Regions from separate parts of the Streptomyces sp. AMJ-169 genome, predicted to be linked through region 2. Evidence: riboswitches for the same ligand, from Rfam matches in the RefSeq annotation. Region 2 holds a riboswitch; each other region holds the start of a gene.
The links. A riboswitch is a leader RNA that binds a small molecule or an ion and turns the genes downstream of it on or off. The one in region 2 is predicted to bind cyclic di-AMP.
Positions count from the first base shown of each region.

Region 1 (5,194 bases), on a different contig from region 2:
CGACGTCGTCAAGAACGAACGCCGCCAGCGCTACGACAACGTCCCCTACGGCACCTCCTTCGAGCGCCTGGCCGCCCTCGCCTACCCGGGCGACCACCCCTACCACCACACGCCCATCGGCTCGATGGCCGACCTGGACGCGGCGACCCTGGAGGACGCGCGCGCGTTCTTCCGGACGTACTACGCGCCGGGCAACGCGGTGCTGTCCGTGGTCGGCGACATCGACCCCGCGCAGACCCTCGCGTGGGTGGAGAAGTACTTCGGCTCCATCCCGGCGCACGACGGCAAGCCCGCCCCGCGCGACGGCTCGCTGCCGGAGACCATGGGCGGGCAGCTGCGCGAGGTCGTCGAGGAGGAGGTCCCCGCGCGGGCGCTGATGGCCGCCTACCGCCTCCCCGAGGACGGCACCCGCGCGGGCGACGCCGCCGACCTGGCGCTCACCGTCCTGGGCGGCGGCGAGTCCTCCCGCCTGTACAACCGCCTGGTGCGGCGCGACCGTACGGCCGTCGCGGCCGGCTTCGGGCTGCTGCGGCTGGCCGGGGCGCCGTCCCTGGGCTGGCTGGACGTCAAGGCGTCCGGCGACGTGGAGATCCCGGCCGTCGAGGCCGCCATCGACGAGGAGCTGGCCCGCTTCGCCGAAGAGGGCCCCACCGCCGAGGAGATGGAGCGCGCCCAGGCGCAGCTGGAGCGCGAGTGGCTGGACCGGCTCGGCACGGTCGCGGGCCGCGCGGACGAACTGTGCCGCTTCGCCGTCCTGTTCGGCGACCCGCAGCTCGCCCTGACCGCCGTACAGCGTGTCCTGGACATCACCCCCGAGGAGGTGCGGGAGGTCGCCCAGGCCCGCCTGCGCCCCGACAACCGCGCGGTGCTCGTCTACGAACCCCTCGCCCCCGAGCGGGCCGAGGACGCCGACGTGCCCGAAGACCCCGAGGCCGAGGCGACCGTGACGGCCGGCGGCGCCACCGACGAGAACGAGGAGGCGGCCAAGTGAGCGAGACGGCCACCATGGACTTCCACCCCCAGCCGCAGGCCGGCGAGGCCAGGCCCTGGGCGTTCCCCGCCCCCGGACGCGCCGCGCTGGACAACGGCCTGACGGTCCTGCACTGCCACCGCCCCGGCCAGCAGGTCGTCGCCGTGGAGATCCTCCTGGACGCGCCTTTGGACGCCGAGCCGGCCGGTCTGGACGGTGTCGCCACGATCATGGCGCGCGCCTTCTCCGAGGGCACCGACCGGCACTCCGCCGAGGAGTTCGCCGCCGAGCTGGAGCGCGCGGGCGCCACCCTCGACGCGCACGCCGACCACCCCGGGGTCCGGCTCAGCCTGGAGGTCCCCGCCTCCCGGCTCGCCAAGGGCCTCGGCCTGCTCGCCGACGCCCTGCGCGCGCCCGCGTTCGAGGCCGGCGAGATCGAGCGGCTCGTGGGCAACCGGCTCGACGAGATCCCGCACGAGCTCGCCAACCCCTCCCGGCGCGCCGCCAAGGAGCTCTCCAAGGAGCTGTTCCCGGCCGGCTCGCGCATGTCGCGCCCGCGCCAGGGCACCGAGGAGACCGTCGCCAAGATCGACGCGGCGGCCGTACGCGCCTTCTACGACCGGCACGTGCGCCCCTCGACGGCCACCGCGGTCGTCGTCGGCGACCTGACCGGCATCGACCTCGCGGCGCTGCTCGGCGAGACCCTGGGCGCCTGGACGGGCACCCCGGGCGAGCCCCGCCCCGTGCCGCCGGTCACCGCGGACGACACCGGGCGCGTCGTCATCGTCGACCGCCCCGGAGCCGTCCAGACACAGCTGCTGATCGGCCGGATCGGGCCCGACCGGCACGACCGCGTGTGGTCGGCCCAGGTGCTCGGCACGTACTGCCTGGGCGGCACGCTCACCTCCCGGCTGGACGCCGTCCTGCGGGAGGAGAAGGGCTACACCTACGGGGTGCGCGCCTTCGGGCAGGTCATGCGCTCCGCCCCGGACGGCTCGGGCGCGTCCATGCTCGCCATCAGCGGCTCCGTCGACACCCCGAACACCGGGCCCGCGCTGGGCGACCTGTGGACCGTGCTGCGCACCCTGGCCGAGGGCGGACTGACCGACGCCGAGCGGGACTTCGCGGTGCAGAACCTCGTCGGCGTCGCCCCGCTGAAGTACGAGACGGCCGCCGCCGTCGCGGGCACGCTCGCCGACCAGGTCGAGCAGTACCTGCCCGACGACTACCAGGCGACCCTCTACCGCCAGCTGGCGGCCACCGGCACCGTGGAGGCCACCGCCGCGGCCGTCGCCGCCTTCCCGGTCGACCGCCTGGTGACCGTCCTCGTGGGCGACGCCGCCCAGATCCGCGAGGAGGTCGAGGCCCTGGGCATCGGCCCGGTGAAGGTCGTACCGGCGGAGTAGGCGTACGAGGGCACGCGCGCGTGGGTGAGCCTTTGGGGGTTCACCCGCGCGCGCGTTCCCGCACGGCGGCTCCCTTTACAGATGTCCGTATTGGTGTGAACCCTGCCCCTCTGCCCTGTGGCATGTTTAACAAATCCCGGTGTCCGCTTGGGGAACCGAGGGGCCCCGCTCTAGCGTCGTCCGGGCTGTTCGTCAGGCAGTGCGCCGCAGCCGCGGCACCGGACAGCGATCGCCGAGTCCCCCTACGGCGCGAGCCAGGGGAGCCGGGGACCCACCGTCCCTGGGGTGAATCGGGCGCCCTCCCAAGGGGAGCCCGTAGGAGACCTTCCTGCTCCGAACCCGTCAGCTAACCCGGTAGGCGAGAGGGAAGGAAAGGACGAACACGACCCTATGGCGTTCACCTGCGCCACCACCGGGAAGCACCGCAGGCCCGGCCGGATGCAGCGCACGACCGCCCGCGCGGCGGGCATAGCGGCGCTCACCACCAGCGGCGTCATGGCGAGCGTGGCCTCCCCGGCCCTCGCCGCCGACACCTCCCTCGAACACACCGGCCTGATCCCCGTGGTCACCGTCGGGGACGACGTCGCCGAGCAGATCGACGACCAGGCCGCCGCGCAGAAGCAGGCCGCCCAGGAGGAGGCCGCGCGGCAGCGGGCCGCCGCCGAGGCGAAGGCCGCGCGCGAGGCCGAGGCCCGCGCCGCCCGCGAGGCCGAGCGCGCCCGCCTGAACGCCTTCGTCATCCCCGTCACCGGCTCCTACGTGTCGACCGGCTACCGCGCGAGCAGCTCCCTGTGGTCGTCCGGCAGCCACACCGGCATCGACTTCCACGCGGCGACCGGGACGACCGTCCACGCGGTGGGCTACGGCACGGTCGTCGAGGCCGGCTGGGGCGGCTCCTACGGCAACCAGATCGTCCTGCGCATGAACGACGGCACGTACACCCAGTACGGCCACCTGTCGTCGATCACGGTGTCCGTCGGCCAGAGCGTCACCCCGGGGCAGCGGATCGGCCTCTCGGGCGCCACCGGCAACGTCACCGGACCGCACCTGCACTTCGAGGCCCGCACGAGCCCCGAGTACGGCTCGGACATCGACCCGGTCGCGTACTTGCGCGGCCACGGCGTCACCGTCTGACGTTCTGCGCGAAACCGTCCAGCCCCGGCCCTTCCGGCCGGGGCTTTCGGCGTTTCGGGCGCCCGCTGTCCAAAAAATATCCATGGATTCCGGCTCGCCATCGGAAATTCCCGCTGATTGCAATAGAGTCACGGAACAGACGTCGAATGGACGGCGTTTCACGGGGTTAATGCGGAGGTCGGTCATGCGTATTCCGGCGCACTCGGTGTGCACGGCCATCCGGGACGACATCGTCGCGGGTGTCTACGAGCGCGGCAGCCGTCTCACCGAGGAACTCCTCGCCCGCCGCTACGGCGTCAGCCGCGTCCCCGTGCGCGAGGCGCTGCGCACCCTGGAGGCCGAGGGCTTCGTCGTGACCCGCCGCCACGCGGGCGCGTGCGTGGCCGAGCCGACCGAGCAGGAGGCCGCCGACCTCCTGGAGATGCGGCTGCTCCTGGAGCCCCTCGGGGCCGCGCGGGCCGCCCAGCGGCGCACGGAGGCCCACCTGAAGGTGCTGCGCGGGCTCGTCCGGCTGGGCCAGGAGCGCGCCAGGAGGGGCAACAGCGAGGATCTGCGCTCCCTGGGCGGCTGGTTCCACGAGACGCTCGCCCAGGCCTGCGCCAGCCACACCCTGACCGCGACGCTGACCCAGCTGCGCCACAAGATCGCCTGGATGTACGCCGTGGAGGCGCCCGTGAGCCCCGTGGAGGCCTGGGCGGAGCACGGCGCGATCGTGGACGCCGTCGCGCGCGGGGACGCCGAGCGGGCCCGCGCGATCACCGCGCTGCACACCGAGCGCTCGACCGCCGCGCACCGGCTGCGGTTGCCCGGGGCCGACGGCCGTGTGAGGACTTCGCAACACGCCGTAAACATGTCCGGCCTGCGTCATTAACACGGGCGCCGTATACAAAGAAGAGATATTCGGCGGAGGTGTATTTCCGTCGGCCTTTTCGGTGCGCGCCGTGAATTCATCGGGTGCGCTCCTGCGGTGTGCTTCCGCGCACTCCGAATCCTTTGCGGGGCAAATCATCCGGGAAAGGGTCCGGGAGGTTTCGTGAAGCTCGGGGAAACGGCGAAGCCGCGCCGCCCGGACGGGCTGACGCGGCTTCACGCACGCACGCGCGGGCTGAACGCCTCCCGCGCGGGTGATGGCTCACACGGTCTCGGGAAGCTCCTCAAGACCCTCGGCGACCAGCTTGGCCAGCCGGTCCAGCGCCGCGTCCGCGCCCTCGGCGTCGGAGGCCAGGACGACCTCTTCGCCACCCTGGGCGCCGAGGCCGAGGACGGCCAGCATGGAGGCGGCGTTGACCGGGTTGCCGCCCGCCTTGGCGATCGTCACCGGGACGCCTGAGGCCGTGGCGGCCCGGACGAAGAGGGAGGCGGGGCGGGCGTGAAGGCCCTCCGCCCAGCCGATGTTGACGCGGCGCTCAGCCATGTGTTGCTGCCCTTCAGTGTCTCAGGGTTGTCTAGACCATTTTTCCACACGTGAGACGTCCCCGGAGGATCGACAGACCCTTCCGGGACGGCTGCCGGGCCGCGGCCTCGGACCGGCTCCACCGTGTGACGTCCTTCCCCAGACTGCCTCGCGCCGTTGTCGGACGCGAGCCGTACGCTGGGCCCCATGCGAAGCGCCGAGGAGCGGCACGAGTACCCCGCCCACTGGGAAGCCGACGTGGTGCTGCGCGACGGCGGCACCGCGCGCGTA
Region 1 covers NZ_JBVLTJ010000001.1:147,651-152,844, forward strand. Annotated here, with positions in the region: gene ACYUD3_RS00600 (M16 family metallopeptidase) at 1-991, shown strand, start outside; gene ACYUD3_RS00605 (M16 family metallopeptidase) at 988-2,376, shown strand; cyclic di-AMP (ydaO/yuaA leader) riboswitch at 2,597-2,752, shown strand; gene ACYUD3_RS00610 (M23 family metallopeptidase) at 2,767-3,510, shown strand; gene ACYUD3_RS00615 (GntR family transcriptional regulator) at 3,695-4,381, shown strand; gene ACYUD3_RS00620 (HPr family phosphocarrier protein) at 4,643-4,924, opposite strand; gene ACYUD3_RS00625 (bifunctional acetate--CoA ligase family protein/GNAT family N-acetyltransferase) at 5,111-5,194, shown strand, end outside.
Region 1: linked by a shared signal. The riboswitch ahead of ACYUD3_RS00610 (M23 family metallopeptidase) and the one ahead of ACYUD3_RS15705 (C40 family peptidase) in region 2 are both predicted to bind cyclic di-AMP.

Region 2 (5,194 bases):
ACCCTGAGGTAGGCGAGGACGTCCCGGACCTCCTTGCGCTCGTAGAAGCGGACGCCGCCGACGACCTTGTAGGGCAGGCCGACGCGGATGAAGACCTCTTCGAAGACACGGGACTGGGCGTTGGTGCGGTAGAAGACCGCCACGTCACCGGACTTGGCGTCGCCCGCGTCGGTGAGGCGGTCTATCTCCTCGGCGACGAACTGCGCCTCGTCGTGCTCCGTGTCGGCGACGTAGCCCGTGATGCGGGCGCCGGCGCCCGCGTTGGTCCACAGGTTCTTGGGCCTGCGGGACTCGTTGCGCTCGATGACCGCGTTGGCGGCGGTCAGGATCGTCTGCGTGGAGCGGTAGTTCTGCTCCAGCAGGATCGTCGTCGCGTCCGCGTAGTCCTCCTCGAACTGGAGGATGTTGCGGATCGTCGCGCCCCGGAAGGCGTAGATGGACTGGTCGGCGTCGCCCACCACGCAGAGTTCGGCGGGCGGCAGGTCGTACTCGCTGGGCGGCGTGTCCGGTGAACGGTCGGCGCCGCCGACGAGTTCCCGTACGAGCGCGTACTGGGCGTGGTTGGTGTCCTGGTACTCGTCGACCAGGACGTGCCGGAAGCGGCGGCGGTAGTGCTCGGCGACGTCGGGGAAGGCGCGCAGGAGGTTGACCGTCGTCATGATCAGGTCGTCGAAGTCCAGCGCGTTGGCCTCGCGCAGCCGGGACTGGTACAGCGCGTAGGCCTGCGCGAGGGTCTTCTCGAAGCTGTCGGCGGCCTGGCCCGCGAAGTCGTCCTCGTCGATCAGCTCGTTCTTGAGGTTGCTGATCTTGGCGCTGAAGGACTTGGGCGGGAAGCGCTTGGGGTCGAGGTCCAGGTCGCGGCAGACCAGGGCCATCAGGCGCTTGGAGTCGGCCGCGTCGTAGATCGAGAACGACGACGTGAAGCCGAGCTTCTTGGACTCGCGGCGCAGGATGCGCACGCACGCGCTGTGGAACGTCATGACCCACATCGCGTTCGCGCGCGGGCCCACGAGCTGCTCGACGCGCTCCTTCATCTCGCCGGCGGCCTTGTTCGTGAACGTGATCGCGAGGATCTGGCCCGGGTGCACGTTGCGCTCGGCGAGCAGGTAGGCGATGCGGTGCGTGAGCACACGGGTCTTGCCGGACCCTGCGCCGGCGACGATGAGCAGGGGCGAGCCGGCGTGGACGACCGCCTCGCGCTGGTTCTCGTTCAGCCCGTCCACCAGCGCCGCCGCGTCCAGCACCGGGCGCGGGGCGCCGTCGCGGTAGTAGGCGTCCCGGTCCGGCGGCGCGTCGAATTTCCCGCCGAACAGGTCGTCCGGAATCGGCTCCGGCGCGTGCTCGTCCTCGGGCGGGGGCGGGGGTTCCTCGCCGTGCCCGCGCGGGGCCTGGAGGTCCGCCAGGAAGCTGTCGTCAAAGAGGCTGCTCATCGCTCTCCGAGTCTAGGCGGCCCCACTGACAACCGGTCCCGATCCCGGAAACGATCTGCGTACGACAGGGGCGGGACAGCCTCCGGTGAGGCGCGAAACCGACTCCAGGAGGACCGGAACCGGCACCCTCTCCAGCGCGTCTTCCCTTGACGTCACAAAAACGTATCGGGCATATCGGCCATCAACCTTCACAGAAGCCACACGAGTTGGCTACCGTGCCGCTCAGGCCGCACTGTCCCCCACCGGCGAACGTCGCCGGGCCGCGCGGCCTCCGCCGAGTCCGGCCCGCCCCCGTGCGCGAGGCAGCCGGAGCCGGGGACCCACCGAGACCTTGGGGTGAATCGGCCGGATCCCGACCAGGAGACGGCCGTAGGGCAACCTTCCGCGGGCACGACCGCGCCCGAACCCGACAGCTGACCCGGTAGGCGGTAGTACGGAAGGAGTCGCCTCCTTGGCGTCGCAGCACCGCAAGCCCCGCTGGACGGGCAGCGTTGCGTCCGGCATACGCACGCCCGCACTCGCCACCGCGGCCCTCACCTCGGTGGCCCTGCTCTCCCAGACGGCCGAAGCGGCCCCCGCCACGGACGGCAGACCCACCCTGGAGGACATCGAGAAGAAGCTCGACGCCTTCTACAGCCAGACGGGCACCAAGAAGGACACCGCGGCCAAGGAGAAGGAGACCAAGCGCGCCAAGACGTTCCTCGACACGGCGACGCGCTACGGCACCCCTCCGGAACCGCTCCTCCCGCCCCGGCCGACGCATCCGCCGAGCATTGGGGGCGAGGACTTCGGGGAGGCGGCGGGGGACTCTGGGGCGCCGTCGGAGGGCTTCAGGGAGCCGCCGGAGGGTTTGGGGAAGTCGGCGGGGGGCTTCGGGGAGTCGCCGGGGGGCGAGGCCTCCGCGCGCGCGGAGGAACCCGCGCATCTGGAGGCGCCCGCGCGCGTGGACGATCCCGTGCGGACCGGCACACCCGCGCGCGCGGAGGAACCCGCCGCCGACCCCGAGAGCGATCTCAAGAACGCGAAGGTGACGGTCCAGGGGAAGCTCAGCAAGGCGCAGGCCCTGTTGTCGTTCCGCACGGCCGGCATGCAGAAGGCGGCCCCCCAGCAGCAGAACGCGGACGCGGTCACGGCCAAGGCGGAGATCACCGCGAAGGCGGAGATGGCCCTGGCCTTCGCCCGCGCGCAACTGGGCAAGCCGGTCGTCCTGGGCGCCTCGGGCCCCGGTTCGTACGACAGCCCCGGCCTCACCCGCGCGGCCTGGGCGTCCGCCGGAGTCTCCCTCCCCCGCACGACCTTCGCCCAGGTCACCGCGGGCACCCCGATCCGCCTCCCCGACGCCCGCCCGGGTGACCTGGTCTTCTTCCACGACGACATCACCCACGTGGGCCTCTACATCGGCGACAGCCTGATGATCCACGCCCCGCACCCCGGCGCCCTCATCCGCGAGGAGTCCATCGACTTCGCCGGCAAGGCGGAGATCCACAGCGTCGTCCGCCCGTCCTGAGGGAACCGGGACGCCCGACGACGACACGTGTCACCTCCGGTGGTTGCGGGGGTGACCGGTGCTCCCCGGAAGAGCGGCTCCAGGGGGGTTCTGGCGGGCGCGGAGGGCGCTTGGGCTGCCCCGGGTCGCGGACTCTCCGTCGCGGCCCTCCAGGGAGCCGTGAGGCGCCCCTACGCGCGGCTCACGTCCAGAGCACCGCGATGAAGATGTTGGCGACGGTCAGCCCGCCGACCAGGCCGAAGAGCGGCTTCTCGACGGTCTCGTCGTCCCGTTTCACGTAGACGAGCCCCAGGATCACGATCAGCAGGGCCAGCTTGAGCCCGATCTTGACGTTGTTGACGGCGTGGTCGTCGGCCTGGTTGAGGCCCACCAGGATCACGCCGGTGACCAGCATCGTCGCCGCGCCGTGCAGCATCCCGGGCACGAAGCGGGCGGTGCCCTGGCCCATCGCCTTCATCTGGGTGAGGAAACCGCCGAGCAGCGCGGCGATCCCGATGATGTGCAGGCCGACGAAGAGATGGATGAGTACGTCCATGAGGCGGAGCCTAATCAGCCCCCTATGGGGCGTCTGTCACCGCCCCCACCCGGTACACGCGCCCCGTACGACTCCAGGAGTACGGCCCGTAGCACTCTGTCCCACCTCACGGACCAGAACCCCCGGTTCGGTCAACGCAGCGCACGAAGTCGTCTTCGAAAGAGGGACTCGTCCGCACATACGGTCACCGGGCAGTCCACTCACGCCACTTCCGCACATCGCGTTACCGAGTCGTCACCGACAGGCCTAGCGTCCTCCCCCAGGTGCCCGGCTCCCCACCGCCGCCCAGGCCAAGGGGCGGCAGTCGGACACCACCGCCGAGGAAGTCCGGCGGCGGCCCGTCTCTCCCCGGAGCGGACCGCCGCCGGACGCGCCCCCGCCGCCCCGCTTCCCCCGGTCCACGGGCCGCCGCGGCGCGCGAGGCGGTCGTACGAAAGGACAGGCACGTCCAACGTGGCAGCGCACCGAAAACCCCGCCGGCATCAGCTCGGCGGCCCCGCCGTCCGTACCGCCGCGACCCTCGCCCTCGCGGGCGCGGCGAGCGCGACGGCCTTCGACGGGACCGGCCAGGCCGCCCCGGCGCCGACGGCGGACCAGGTCAGGGCGGAGGTGGACCGGCTGTACCGGGACGCCGAGACGGCGACCCAGCAGTACGACGGCGCGCGCGAGCAGGTGCGGACCGCCGAGAAGCGGCTGACGGTCCTGCGCGACGAGGCCGCCCGGCGTACGGCCGACCTCAACTCCGCGCGGGACACGCTGGGTTCGATCGCCGCCGCCCAGTACCGCAGCGCCGGCCTCGACCCGTCCGTACAGCTCGCGCTCTCCGCCACGCCCGACCGGTACCTGGAGGACGCCGCGCTCGCCGAGCGCGCCGGCGACCGCCAGACGGAGGCCGTACGGCTCGTGCGGCAGCGCCTCGGCGAGGTCGAGCGGCTGCGCGGCGCCGCCCGCGTCGAGATCGCCTCGCTGACCGCCCGGCAGGCGGAGCTGCGGGAACACCAGCGCACGGTCACCTCGAAGCTGGCCACGGCCCGGCAGCTGCTGTCCCGGCTGACGGCTGCGGAACGCGCCCGGGTGAGCGAGGAGACAGCGGGCGGCGGGGGTGCGGGGAGCGGGACCCGCGCCTCACGGACGGCGTCCCGCACCGGTCTCCGGTCCGCCGCCGAAGCCCCCAACTCCCTCGCTGCCGCGGCGATCTCGTACGCCTACTCCAAGCTCGGCAGCCCCTACGTGTGGGGCGCCACCGGTCCCTCCGCCTTCGACTGCTCCGGCCTGATCCAGGCCGCCTACCGCTCCGCCGGCGTCTCCCTGCCCCGCACGACCTACGCCCAGATCGACGCCGGCCGACGCGTCTCCCGCTCCGAACTCCGTCCCGGGGACCTGGTCTTCTTCTACTCCGGCATCAGCCACGTGGGCCTCTACATCGGCAACGGCCAGATGATCCACGCCCCCAACCCGTCGGCCCCGGTCCGGGTGGCCCCCATCGACCAGATGCCGTTCGCGGGGGCGACTCGGGTGGTGTGAGCCGACGCCGGCACGGAAACGCCCCTCCGCTGACGCGGAAACGTCCCCTCCCTCGGCGCGGGAGCGCCCCCTCCCCTGCGCGGGAGCCGCCCCTCACACCAACCGGCGTGCCGTCGCCCAGCGAGTCAGCTCATGGCGGTTGGAGAGCTGGAGCTTGCGCAGGACCGCCGAGACGTGGGACTCGACCGTCTTGACGGA
Region 2 covers NZ_JBVLTJ010000005.1:538,360-543,553, forward strand. Annotated here, with positions in the region: gene pcrA (DNA helicase PcrA) at 1-1,430, opposite strand, end outside; cyclic di-AMP (ydaO/yuaA leader) riboswitch at 1,725-1,874, shown strand; gene ACYUD3_RS15705 (C40 family peptidase) at 1,882-2,937, shown strand; gene ACYUD3_RS15710 (hypothetical protein) at 3,119-3,472, opposite strand; gene ACYUD3_RS15715 (C40 family peptidase) at 3,926-4,996, shown strand; gene ACYUD3_RS15720 (LuxR C-terminal-related transcriptional regulator) at 5,090-5,194, opposite strand, start outside.

Region 3 (5,194 bases), on a different contig from region 2:
GTGAGGACGGCTCCCTGCGCGTCGGACACGCCGTACGCGAGCGCCTGCCCCCGGCCGAGCGCCCCGCGCTCGTGCGGCAGGAAACCGACCGGTTCACGCCCCTCGTACACCACCGCGACCCGGGCGCGCGCCTTCACGCGCCCCACGGCGTCCGCGAACTCCGGTTCCATGAACGGGTTCCGGGGCGCCGCCGACATGGCGCGCAGCGCCCGCCACCGCTCCCGCTCCCCCTCGCCCAGCTCGTGCGTGCCCAGCACGCGCGTACGCCCACTGCTCAACCTGACCCCCCGATCAAGTCCCCCCTGGACAACCTGGACGGTACCCCTCCCGCCCCCGGCGCGGTAGATAGCGCCGCATGTTGTTGCCAACCGGTGCAGTCTTCGCAGACGCCCTGAGACGGGGACGTTCGAACAACCGCCGCGCGAGCTTCGGCGGGCGCTCGAACGGGCGGCGGGGGAGGGCCGGCCGGCGCTCGAACGGCCGTGTGCGAGACCGCCAGTTGGCCCTCGGCGGCCCGCCCGGGTCCGTATTCTCTGATCATGGCCGCACCCACCACCGCTTCCGCCGCGCGCGCGTACGACCTCGTCGCCACCGACCTGGACGGCACACTGCTGCGCGCCGACGACACCTTCTCCGACCGCTCGCTGGACGCCCTCCAGCGGGTCGTCGAGGCCGGCGCGCGGCACCTGGTGGTGACCGGCCGCCCCGCCCCCCGGGTCCGCCCCCTCCTGGACGTCCTGCGCGGCAGAGGCCTCGCGGTGTGCGGCCAGGGCGCCCAGGTGTACGACATCGGCGCCGGCCGCCTGCTGTGGTCGGTGACCTTGGACCGGGACCTGGCGGAGACCGCGCTCGGCAAGATCGAGGCGGAGGTCGGCCAGGTGTACGCGGCCGTCGACCAGGACGGCGTCGAGGGGCTGACCCTGATCGAGCCGGGCTACCGGATGCCCCACCCGACCCTGCCGGCCCTGCGCGTGGGCCACCGCGCCGACCTGTGGTGCGAGCCGATCAGCAAGGTCCTGCTGCGCCACCCGACGCTCACGGACGACGAGTTGGCGGCGATCGCCCGCGCGGCGGTCGGCTCGCTGGCCACGGTGACGATGTCGGGCCCGGGGACGGTGGAGCTCCAGCCGCCCGGCGTCACCAAGGCGACGGGCCTCGCCCTGGCCGCCGACCGGCTGGGCCTGGCCCCCGAGGCCACGGTGGCCTTCGGGGACATGCCCAACGACATCCCGATGTTCGAGTGGTCCGCCCACGGCGTCGCCATGGCCAACGCCCACCCCGAGCTGAAGGCGGCGGCGGACGAGGTGACCCTGTCCAACGAGGACGACGGGGTGGCCGTGGTGCTGGAGCGGCTGTTCCCGTAGGGGGAGCTCAAGTGGACCGGGCGAGCCCCGTACGGGGCGCCTCAGTAAGCCCCGTACACGTTGTCGATCGACCCGTACACCGCCGCCGCGTAGTTGCACGCGGCGGTGATGTTCGCGACCGGGTCGTAGGGGTCGTAGGCCGTGCCGGACACGTGGTACGCCTGGAAGGTCGGGTCGATGACCTGGAGCAGGCCCTTGGACGGGGTGCCCTTGGCGGCGTTGGAGTCCCAGTTGTTGATGGCCCAGGGGTTGCCGGAGGACTCGCGGATGATGTTGCGGTAGATGCCGTTGTAGCTGCCCGGGATGCCCTTCTGGGACATGATCGCGAGGGATTCGCGGATCCAGCCGTCGAGGGTGTTGGGGTACCCGGCGGGGGTCGTCGAGGCGGTCTTGACGGCCGCGGACGCGGTGGTCGCGCCGATCAGCGGGAGGGCGAGCACGGCGGCGCCGGTGGCGGCGACGGCGAGGGTGCGGGCGAGGCGGTGGGGACGGAATGCGGACATGAGTGTGTTCCTCTCCGGCGCCTGCGAGGTGAGCTGTCGGGTTCGGGCGGGGAGGTGCCCGGCCGGTCCGCCGGGAAGGCGGTACGGCTTCACCCCGAGCCGGCCCGGAGGGGTGCTCCGGGACGGCGTACTGCCTGGGTCCCCCGCTCCTGCCGTGCGCGAGTGGTTTCGTCGATGGGAAGAGCCGGGACGGCGGCAGGATTAGGCGTCCGTCCGACTTGGCCGGGAACGTATGCGAGAGCGACTGCCTGGAACAAGTGCCGGATTCACCTCTGGTCCCTATTGGGAGCGCTAAGGGGTTTATGGGCGACTTGATCGTTTGCGTCCGGGAAGCGTCAACTGGCAAGTGACGACAGGGGGAAGAGGGAATGCCGAGGCCGCGGTGGCCGGCGGGGCCCCGTGACCCAATTCACGAAACGGCAATTACGGCAAAATGGACAGATGCTGAATATGTCGGACCATTACATGTCGTATCGAACGATCAGAAACATAGCGGTCGTGATCCGATAGGGGCCGGGCTGTAACCGTGGGGGCTATCGGTGATCGAAACCTGACCGGATACGCTGACTCGGGTGATGGCAGCGACCTGTCGACAAACCGTGTAATCGTCAACAGCAGTCAGTGGGCAACAGCAGACAGGAGATCCCTCGTGACCGTCGTCGGGCCGTTCGGGCTGAGCGTGCGGGACCAGGCTCTGGAAGCCGATGTCCAGGCCGGGATGGCAGCCGTCGAGGGGGGCCTCCTGGAGGCCACCAAGAGCGAGGTCCCGTTCATCACCGAGGCCGCGCAGCACCTCGTACGCGCCGGCGGGAAACGCTTCCGACCCCTCCTCGTCATGCTCACCGCCCAGTTCGGCGACCCTTACGCCCCCGGTGTCGTGCCGTCCGCCGTCGGCGTCGAGCTGACCCACCTGGCGACCCTGTACCACGACGACGTCATGGACGAGGCCGACGTCCGGCGCGGTGTCGCCAGCGCCAACACCCGCTGGGGCAACTCCGTCGCCGTCCTCACGGGTGACTTCCTGTTCGCCCGCGCCTCCCAGATCCTCGCCGGCCTCGGCCCCGAGATCATCCGCATCCAGGCCGAGGCGTTCGAGCGGCTGGTCACCGGCCAGATCCTGGAGACCGCGGGCCCGACCGACGGCCGCGACCCGGTCGAGCACTACCTGGACGTCCTCGCCGGCAAGACCGGCTCCCTGGTCGCCGTCTCCTGCCGCTTCGGCGCGATGACCTCGGGCGCCGACGAGACGGTCGTGGACATCCTCACGCAGTACGGCGAGCGCCTCGGCGTCGCCTTCCAGCTCGCCGACGACTTCCTCGACGTCGCCTCCGACTCCCACGAGTCCGGCAAGACCCCCGGCACCGACCTGCGCGAGGGCATCGCGACCCTCCCCGTGCTGCGGCTGCGCGAGATGGCCGCCCGCGACGGCCGCCCCGAGGACGTCGCCCTGTGCGAACTCCTCGCCTCCGACCTCACCGACGACGCCCGCCACGCCGAGGCCCTGACCGCCCTGCGCGCCCACCCCGCCCTGGAACAGGCCCGCCGCGACACCATCCGCTACGCGGAGGAGGCCCGCGCCGCCCTGTCCCCGCTGCCGGAGTGCGACGCGAAGACGGCGCTGGTGGAGCTGTGCGACGCGGTGGTGCACAGGGCGGGCTGATCCCCTAGGGACCCTGATCCCCTAAGGGACACGAGAGGTGTCCAGGGGGTTTGTCATACCGCAGGAGTACGAGGAGTTGACTCTGCGGGCTGACGCGATTGTCAGTCCCGTTTGGTGTCATGGAGGTACGGACGAACGACCACGGCTCACCGGTTCGGGTGAGAATGGCGGTCAAGGGCAGCCGTACGACGGCCCGCCCGGCCCGCCGCCGAAGACGGAGGTAAGGCACATATGTCACCGTACGCATCCGACGACAGCACCACCCCGGAGGCCATGGCCGAGGCCGACGAGGCGCGGGCCCGGCGGCGCAGGACGGCCGTGCGGTACGTCGTCCCGGTCACGGTCGTAGGGGTGGCCGCGGCGACCATCGGCCTCGTCCCCGCGCTCGCCGACTCCGGCGACCCGAGCCTGCCGAAGATCACCGCCCAGCAGCTCCTCGACAAGATCGCCAAGTCGGACGTGCAGCAGCTGTCCGGCACCGTGAAGATCACGACCGACCTGGGCCTGCCCGACCTCGGCGGCCTGGAGAGCAGCCTTCTCTCCAGCGCGACCCAGTCCTCCGGCGACGGCTCCTCGGCCGACCCCAAGGCGAAGCTCACCGAACTCGCCTCCGGCACCCACACCCTGCGCGTCGCGGCCGACGGCCCCGAGAAGCAGAAGCTCTCCCTGCTGGAGAACGCCGCCGAGTACAGCCTCGTCCACAACGGCAAGGACGTCTGGGGCTACGACAGCAAGTCCAACGAGGTCTACCACGCGACGTCCCCCGAGGGCGCCGACGCCAAGGAGCCCGTCCCGACGACCCCGAAGGACCTCGCCGACGAGACCCTGAAGTCCGTCGACGACACGACGTCCGTGACGGTCGACGGCACCGCCCAGGTCGCCGGCCGCGACGCCTACAAGCTCCTCGTCAAGCCCAAGCAGTCCGGTACGACGGTCGGCGCGATCAGCATCGCCGTCGACGCCAAGACGGGCCTGCCGCTGAAGTTCACGCTCACCCCGAAGAGCGGCGGCGCGGCCGTGATCGACGCGGGCTTCACCCAGGTCGACTTCGCCAAGCCGGCCGCGTCCACCTTCGACTTCACGCCGCCGAAGGGGGCGAAGGTGACGGAGGGGGGCGCGCTCGGGAAGGAGGCCGCGTCCGACAAGTCCGCGGCGTCGGCGATCTCCGGGCAGGGTTTCACGGTGGGCCAGGGGACTGAGGGCAAGGGCTCCGAGGGTCCGAACGTCCTCGGCAAGGGCTGGACGTCGATCGCCACGTTCGACACCGGCGCGAAGGGCGCCGCCCTCCCGTCCTCCGGCGACACGTCCTCCGCCATGGGCGGCTTCCTGAACTCCTTCGGCGACAAGGTCTCCGGCAGCTTCGGCAAGGGCACGGTCTTCTCGACCCGCCTGGTGAACGCGCTGATGACGGACGACGGCAAGATCTATGTGGGCGCGGTCACCAAGGAGGCGTTGGTGAAGGCGGCTGAGCAGAAGTAACGGTAGGGGGCTGGGGGGGGGAGGGGGCGGGAGGATATGGGTGAAGTGGTGGGTGGGGGAGGGGAGTTGGGTTCGGGCGGGCCGGAGTTGGGGCCTGGGGCGGGTGAGCTGGGTTCAGGTGGGCCGGGGTTGAAGCCTGGGCCGGGTGAGCTGGAGCCGGGCGGACCGGGGTTGAAGCCTGGGCCGGG
Region 3 covers NZ_JBVLTJ010000015.1:107,513-112,706, forward strand. Annotated here, with positions in the region: gene ACYUD3_RS31140 (GNAT family N-acetyltransferase) at 1-278, opposite strand, end outside; gene ACYUD3_RS31145 (HAD family hydrolase) at 540-1,364, shown strand; gene ACYUD3_RS31150 (transglycosylase SLT domain-containing protein) at 1,406-1,867, opposite strand; cyclic di-AMP (ydaO/yuaA leader) riboswitch at 1,871-2,051, opposite strand; gene ACYUD3_RS31155 (polyprenyl synthetase family protein) at 2,517-3,527, shown strand; gene ACYUD3_RS31160 (LolA family protein) at 3,759-5,006, shown strand.
Region 3: linked by a shared signal. The riboswitch ahead of ACYUD3_RS31150 (transglycosylase SLT domain-containing protein) and the one ahead of ACYUD3_RS15705 (C40 family peptidase) in region 2 are both predicted to bind cyclic di-AMP.

Region 4 (5,194 bases), on a different contig from region 2:
GTACGACGCCGTCATCCGCGCCGCCGCCTTGCCGTCGCCGAGGAGTTCGCGCAGCTGGTCTATGTGCCCGTCGCGGACCATCTTCCAGAACTCCGCGCCGTCCGCCGGGTCGGACAGCGGCAGGTTCACATTGCGCACGCCCGGCAGCTCGACGTCCGGGCCCTCCAGCTTCTGGTCGGAGGAGTTGCGGAAGTCGAACACCGTGTGCAGCCCGAGCGAGGCCAGGAACCGGGCGTCCTCTTCTGTCGCGTGCGCGAGATGGCCGCTGCGGTACAGGACGCCGTACCTCACCCGCCTGCCGTCCGTCGTCGGCAGGCCGCCCACATCACGGAAATTGCGTACCCCTGCCAGTTCGGGCTCGGTCGACGGGATCTGCTGCGTCACGGGGGCTCCCTCCCAGTCGGTCCCGACCGCCGCGGCTTCAGGGATGGGCCGGTGGGACACGTCTTCGACGATACGGCACACCTCTGACGGCGAAGAGGTTGTCCACAGGGCGCCCGGGAGCACGGGTGCCGGAGTTGTCCACAGGCCGAGAGTTGTCCACAGGGCGTTGCCCGAGGACCCCGGGAACCCTGATGATGTTTTCCGAATGGTCGTGTCTGTTCGTATCTGTTTTTTATGATTTTCGATCGTGTGAGGGTCTGATGCTGGAAACCGCTGAGAACGGGCGTACGTGGCTCCTTTCGGGCCCGGCGAGCAGTTACGCCCTGCATCTCACCGAGGGCGGCGAGCTGCTGCATCTGCACTGGGGTCCGGCGATCGCCCTCGCCGACGCCGAGGCGCTGGCCGCGGTCCCGCTGCCGCACGGCTCGTCCTTCGAGTCCCCGCTGGACGGGCGGGAGGAGTACCCGGTGGAGGGCGGCCCCCGCTTCACCCGCCCCGCCCTCTCGGTCCGCGTCCCCGGCCGCCGGGGCACCGAGTGGACCTTCGAGAGCGCCGACGCCGCCGACGGCGAACTGCGGCTGCGCTTCCGCGACGGGGGGCTCACGGTCACCCTGCACTACCGCATGCGCGGTGACGTCGTGGAGCGCTGGGCGACCCTCGCCAACGACGCCGACGAGCCCCTCGAGCTGCTGCGCGCCGACTCCGCGACCTTGACGCTGCCGCAGCGCGAGGGATGGCGGCTGTCGCAGCTGCACGGCCGCTGGGCCGCCGAGTCCCGGCTGACACGGGCGCCCCTCACCTACGGAGAGAAGGTCATCGGCAGCCGGCGCGGGCACACCGGCCATCCGCATCTGCCGTGGGTCGCCCTCGACACCGACGCGACCGAGGAGCGCGGCGAGGTCTTCACCGCCGCCCTCGGCTGGTCCGGCTCCTGGCGCATCGCCGTCGCCCAGCTGCCCGACGCGCGCGTGCAGATCACCGGCGGCGCCGGGCACGACGACTCCGGGCTGCTGCTCCTCGCGCGCGGGGACTCCTTCACGACGCCCGTCCTCGCGGCCCTGTGGTCCGACGGCGGCTTCGGCGGCGCCAGCCGCGCCTGGCACGCCTACCAGCGCGAGCACGTGATCCCGGACGCCGCGCAGGACCGCCCGGTGCTGTTCAACTCCTGGGAGGCGACCACCTTCGACATCTCCGAGGAGGAGCAGCTCGTCCTCGCCCGGCGGGCCGCCGAGATGGGCGTGGAGCTGTTCGTCGTCGACGACGGCTGGTTCGGCGCCCGCACCAGCGACCGCGCGGGTCTCGGCGACTGGACGCCCAACCCGGACCGCTTCCCCCAGGGCCTCAAGCCCCTCGCCGACCAAGTGCACGGCCTGGGCATGCAGTTCGGCATCTGGGTCGAGCCGGAGATGGTCAACCCCGACAGCGACCTCTACCGCGCGCACCCCGACTGGGTGCAGTTCCAGCCCGGCCGCGGGCGCACCGAGTTCCGCAACCAGCTGATGCTCAACCTCGCGCGCGAGGACGTCCAGGAGTACCTGTGGGAGCGGCTGGACACCCTGCTGTCCAGCGCGCCCATCGACTACGTCAAGTGGGACTTCAACCGCTGCTTCACCGACGCCGGCTGGCCCGACGACGCCTATCCGCAGCGCCTGTGGGTCGACCACGTGCGCGCGCTGTACTCGCTCCTCGACCGGCTGCGCGCCGCCCACCCCGGGGTCGCCTTCGAGTCCTGCTCGGGCGGCGGCGGCCGGATCGACCTCGGCATCCTCAGCCGCACCGACCAGGTGTGGACCTCCGACAACACCGACCCGCTGGACCGGCTCGCCATCCAGCACGGCTTCAGCCAGATCCACCCCGCGCGGGTCATGGCGGCCTGGGTCACCGACAGCCCCAACGTCCAGCTCAACCACCGGGTCAGCTCGCTGAAGTTCCGCTTCATCAGCTCCTTCGCCGGGGTCCTCGGCGTCGGCGGCGACCTCTCCGAGTGGACCGGCGCGGAGCTGGCCGAGGCGCGCGAGTGGGTCGCGCTGTACAAGGAGATCCGGCCCGTCGTCCAGCAGGGCGACCTGTACCGGCTCAAGGCCCCCGAGGGCGGGCTCAGCGCCGTGCAGTACGTCCGCGGCGACGACACCGTCGTCCTCGCCTGGCTCCAGGCCCAGCACTACGGGGAGACCGTCCCGGCGGTGCGGCTGCGCGGGCTTGATGCCGGGGCGTTGTACGAATGCCTTGAAACGGGGGAAATCCACCGGGGGGCGGTGCTGTTGCATCACGGGTTGCGGACCGGGCTGCGTGGGGACCTTGATGCGGCTGTTCTCCGGCTTCGTCGAGTCTGAGGGGTCTGTCCGGTTTCGAAATGCTTCAGTGCAACTCGATCCGGAATAAAGGCAGCTGTGAATCGGTGGCGTGAGCAGGGTCATATTCCTGGCCCTGCGGCGCGCGTCATGTGCACGTAATCACGCTGTTTTCCTTGGGGAATTGGGGCCAGGGCGGGGTTTTCGGCGCGGTTCGGGCGGGGCCGGGAACACACGGCGAATCGACAGGAAAGCGATTCGTGGGCGACTTTCGCTTGTCCCCGTGCGTCCCGGTCGCTTACGTTCGCCATCAATCCGGGCGGACGCCCAATCCTGCCGCTGTCCGGAGACCGAACACGCCACCCGTGAAACGGCAGGAGCGGGGGACCCACAGGCAGTACCGCCGGATCCGGACGCCACCGGAGACGGCTCGGGGTAAAGCCGCGACAACCGCGCGGCCGGGCAGCTCCAGCCCGCACCCGACAGCTCACCTCGCAGGCGACGGAGAGGAATTCGCCATGCCCGGCAAGGGTAAGCACCGCCGCCCGAAGACCCCGCGCTTCTCCCGTTCGCTAGCCGTCGCCGGAACCGGCGGGGCCGCGCTCGCCCTTCCGCTGATGGGGGCCACCGGGGCGCACGCCCAGACGACTTCCTCGACCGCGAGCTCCCCCGCCGTGTCCGCCGCCTCTCTCACGGCCTCCGTGTCGGAGAGCGCCGTTCAGGCCGCGCCGGTGAGCAGCCGCAAGAGCACTTCCGCCGTGTACACCGTCCGCTCCGGCGACTATCTCTCGAAGATCGCGGAGGAGCAGAGTGTCAGTGGGGGGTGGCAGCGGATCTACGACGACAATCGTGACGCCGTGGGGTCCGATCCGTCGCTGATCCATCCTGGGCTCAAGCTGACGCTCGGGGCGCGGGCGACCGGCACCTCCGGGACGACCGGTTCCGGTTCGTCCTCGTCGTCCGGCGCCTCTTCGTCGTCCAGCTCCTCTTCAGGGTCGGCGTCTTCCGGTTCCTCGAAGTCCTCCTCCGGGAGTTCGTCCTTCTTGAAGAGCTCGAATACCTCGAAGACCGAGCCGGCGTCGGAGAGTTCGGGGAGTTCGGCCTCCGGGTTCACGCTTCCGGTCACCGGTGCGGTCATCGGTACCGGGTACCGGGTCTCCGGCAGCATGTGGGCCAGCGGGTATCACACGGGCGTCGACTTCGTCGTCCCGACCGGGACCAATCTCAAGGCCGTCGGCGCCGGGACGGTCGTCTCCGCCGGCTGGGGCGGGGCGTACGGCAATCAGGTCGTCATCAAGCTCGCCGACGGGTACTACGCGCAGTACGCCCACCTCTCCCAGATATCCGTCTCCGCCGGGCAGAGCGTTTCCGAGGGGCAGCAGATCGGTTACTCCGGCTCCACGGGGAATGTGACGGGGCCGCATCTGCACTTCGAGATACGGACGACTCCTGACTATGGCTCGGATGTCGATCCGGTTGCTTACCTTCGCTCGCATGGCGTCTCCGTGGGGTGATGCCTGCGGCTGCTAGGCCGTTTGTCTGACGTGCCTCCGCGAGGCCGGAACCGGATCCCCGGGGCCGGCCTTTCAGGGTTTGCGGGGGTTTGCGGGGGTGGGGGAGGGATGGGGCTGCGGGATATGTGGGGTGCGAGGGGGCAGGGTGTGCGGGATGCGGGATGCGGGATGCGGGATGCGGGGGTCGGGGGTGCGCGAGGTTTCCAGGGTGCGCGGGGGTGTGAGGGCTCCGGCTGAGCCGACTCCGGTTGCGCCGCCGAAGCTGCCGCGACTGAGGCCGGCGCTGCCGAAGTTGCCAAAGCTGGGTCCAGCGCTGCCCAAGCCGTCGCGACCGGAGCCGGTGCAACCCAAGCCGCCGCAGCCGGAGTCGGTGATACCGGAGTCGCCGGAGTTGATCACGTCACCCGAACCCCCCACCGCCCCCACCCCCTCGCACACGACGACTTCCGTCACGGCCTCTCCCAATGGGCCGTCGAGTTGGAGAACGGTGGCACAGTCGCCGCCGCCCGAGGTGTCCTGGACGTCGGTGTGCCCGCCGGAGCCACCCTCTGGTATCGGTGGCGGCTGGAAGGTCCGTACGCCATCGGGTACACCGCGACCCCGATCTCGACAACTTCTGGAACGCGACCGACGTCCGCTCCCCGGACGACGACCTACTGCTCGGGCTACGGTGCCAACTACAACACCACGACCCGGCTGCGCCGTTACGTCGGGGAGGCGGGCGTACGGCCGCTCGTCTGCGACTACACCGAACCCCTGCTGACGGCGAACGAGCCGAACCGGGTGCGGATCGTCTCCGCCGGGTCGCTGGTGCAGTGGTGGAACAACGGGCGGCTGGTCTTCGACCACCGGGACCCCGAGCCGTACACGGGCGGGCACTTCGCCTTCCGGACGACCTGGAGCCACTTCCGGTTCGCGGAGTTCAGGGTCCATGCCCTGGAGCACCGACGCGGCTGAGCCCCCCGCTTATTCCCGGATTGGCAAAGTCTTTAAGAGTGGCTTATC
Region 4 covers NZ_JBVLTJ010000001.1:952,158-957,351, forward strand. Annotated here, with positions in the region: gene ACYUD3_RS03915 (tyrosine-protein phosphatase) at 1-384, opposite strand, end outside; gene ACYUD3_RS03920 (alpha-galactosidase) at 645-2,717, shown strand; cyclic di-AMP (ydaO/yuaA leader) riboswitch at 3,023-3,189, shown strand; gene ACYUD3_RS03925 (M23 family metallopeptidase) at 3,194-4,189, shown strand; partial or broken gene ACYUD3_RS03930 (DUF6250 domain-containing protein) at 4,517-5,146, shown strand.
Region 4: linked by a shared signal. The riboswitch ahead of ACYUD3_RS03925 (M23 family metallopeptidase) and the one ahead of ACYUD3_RS15705 (C40 family peptidase) in region 2 are both predicted to bind cyclic di-AMP.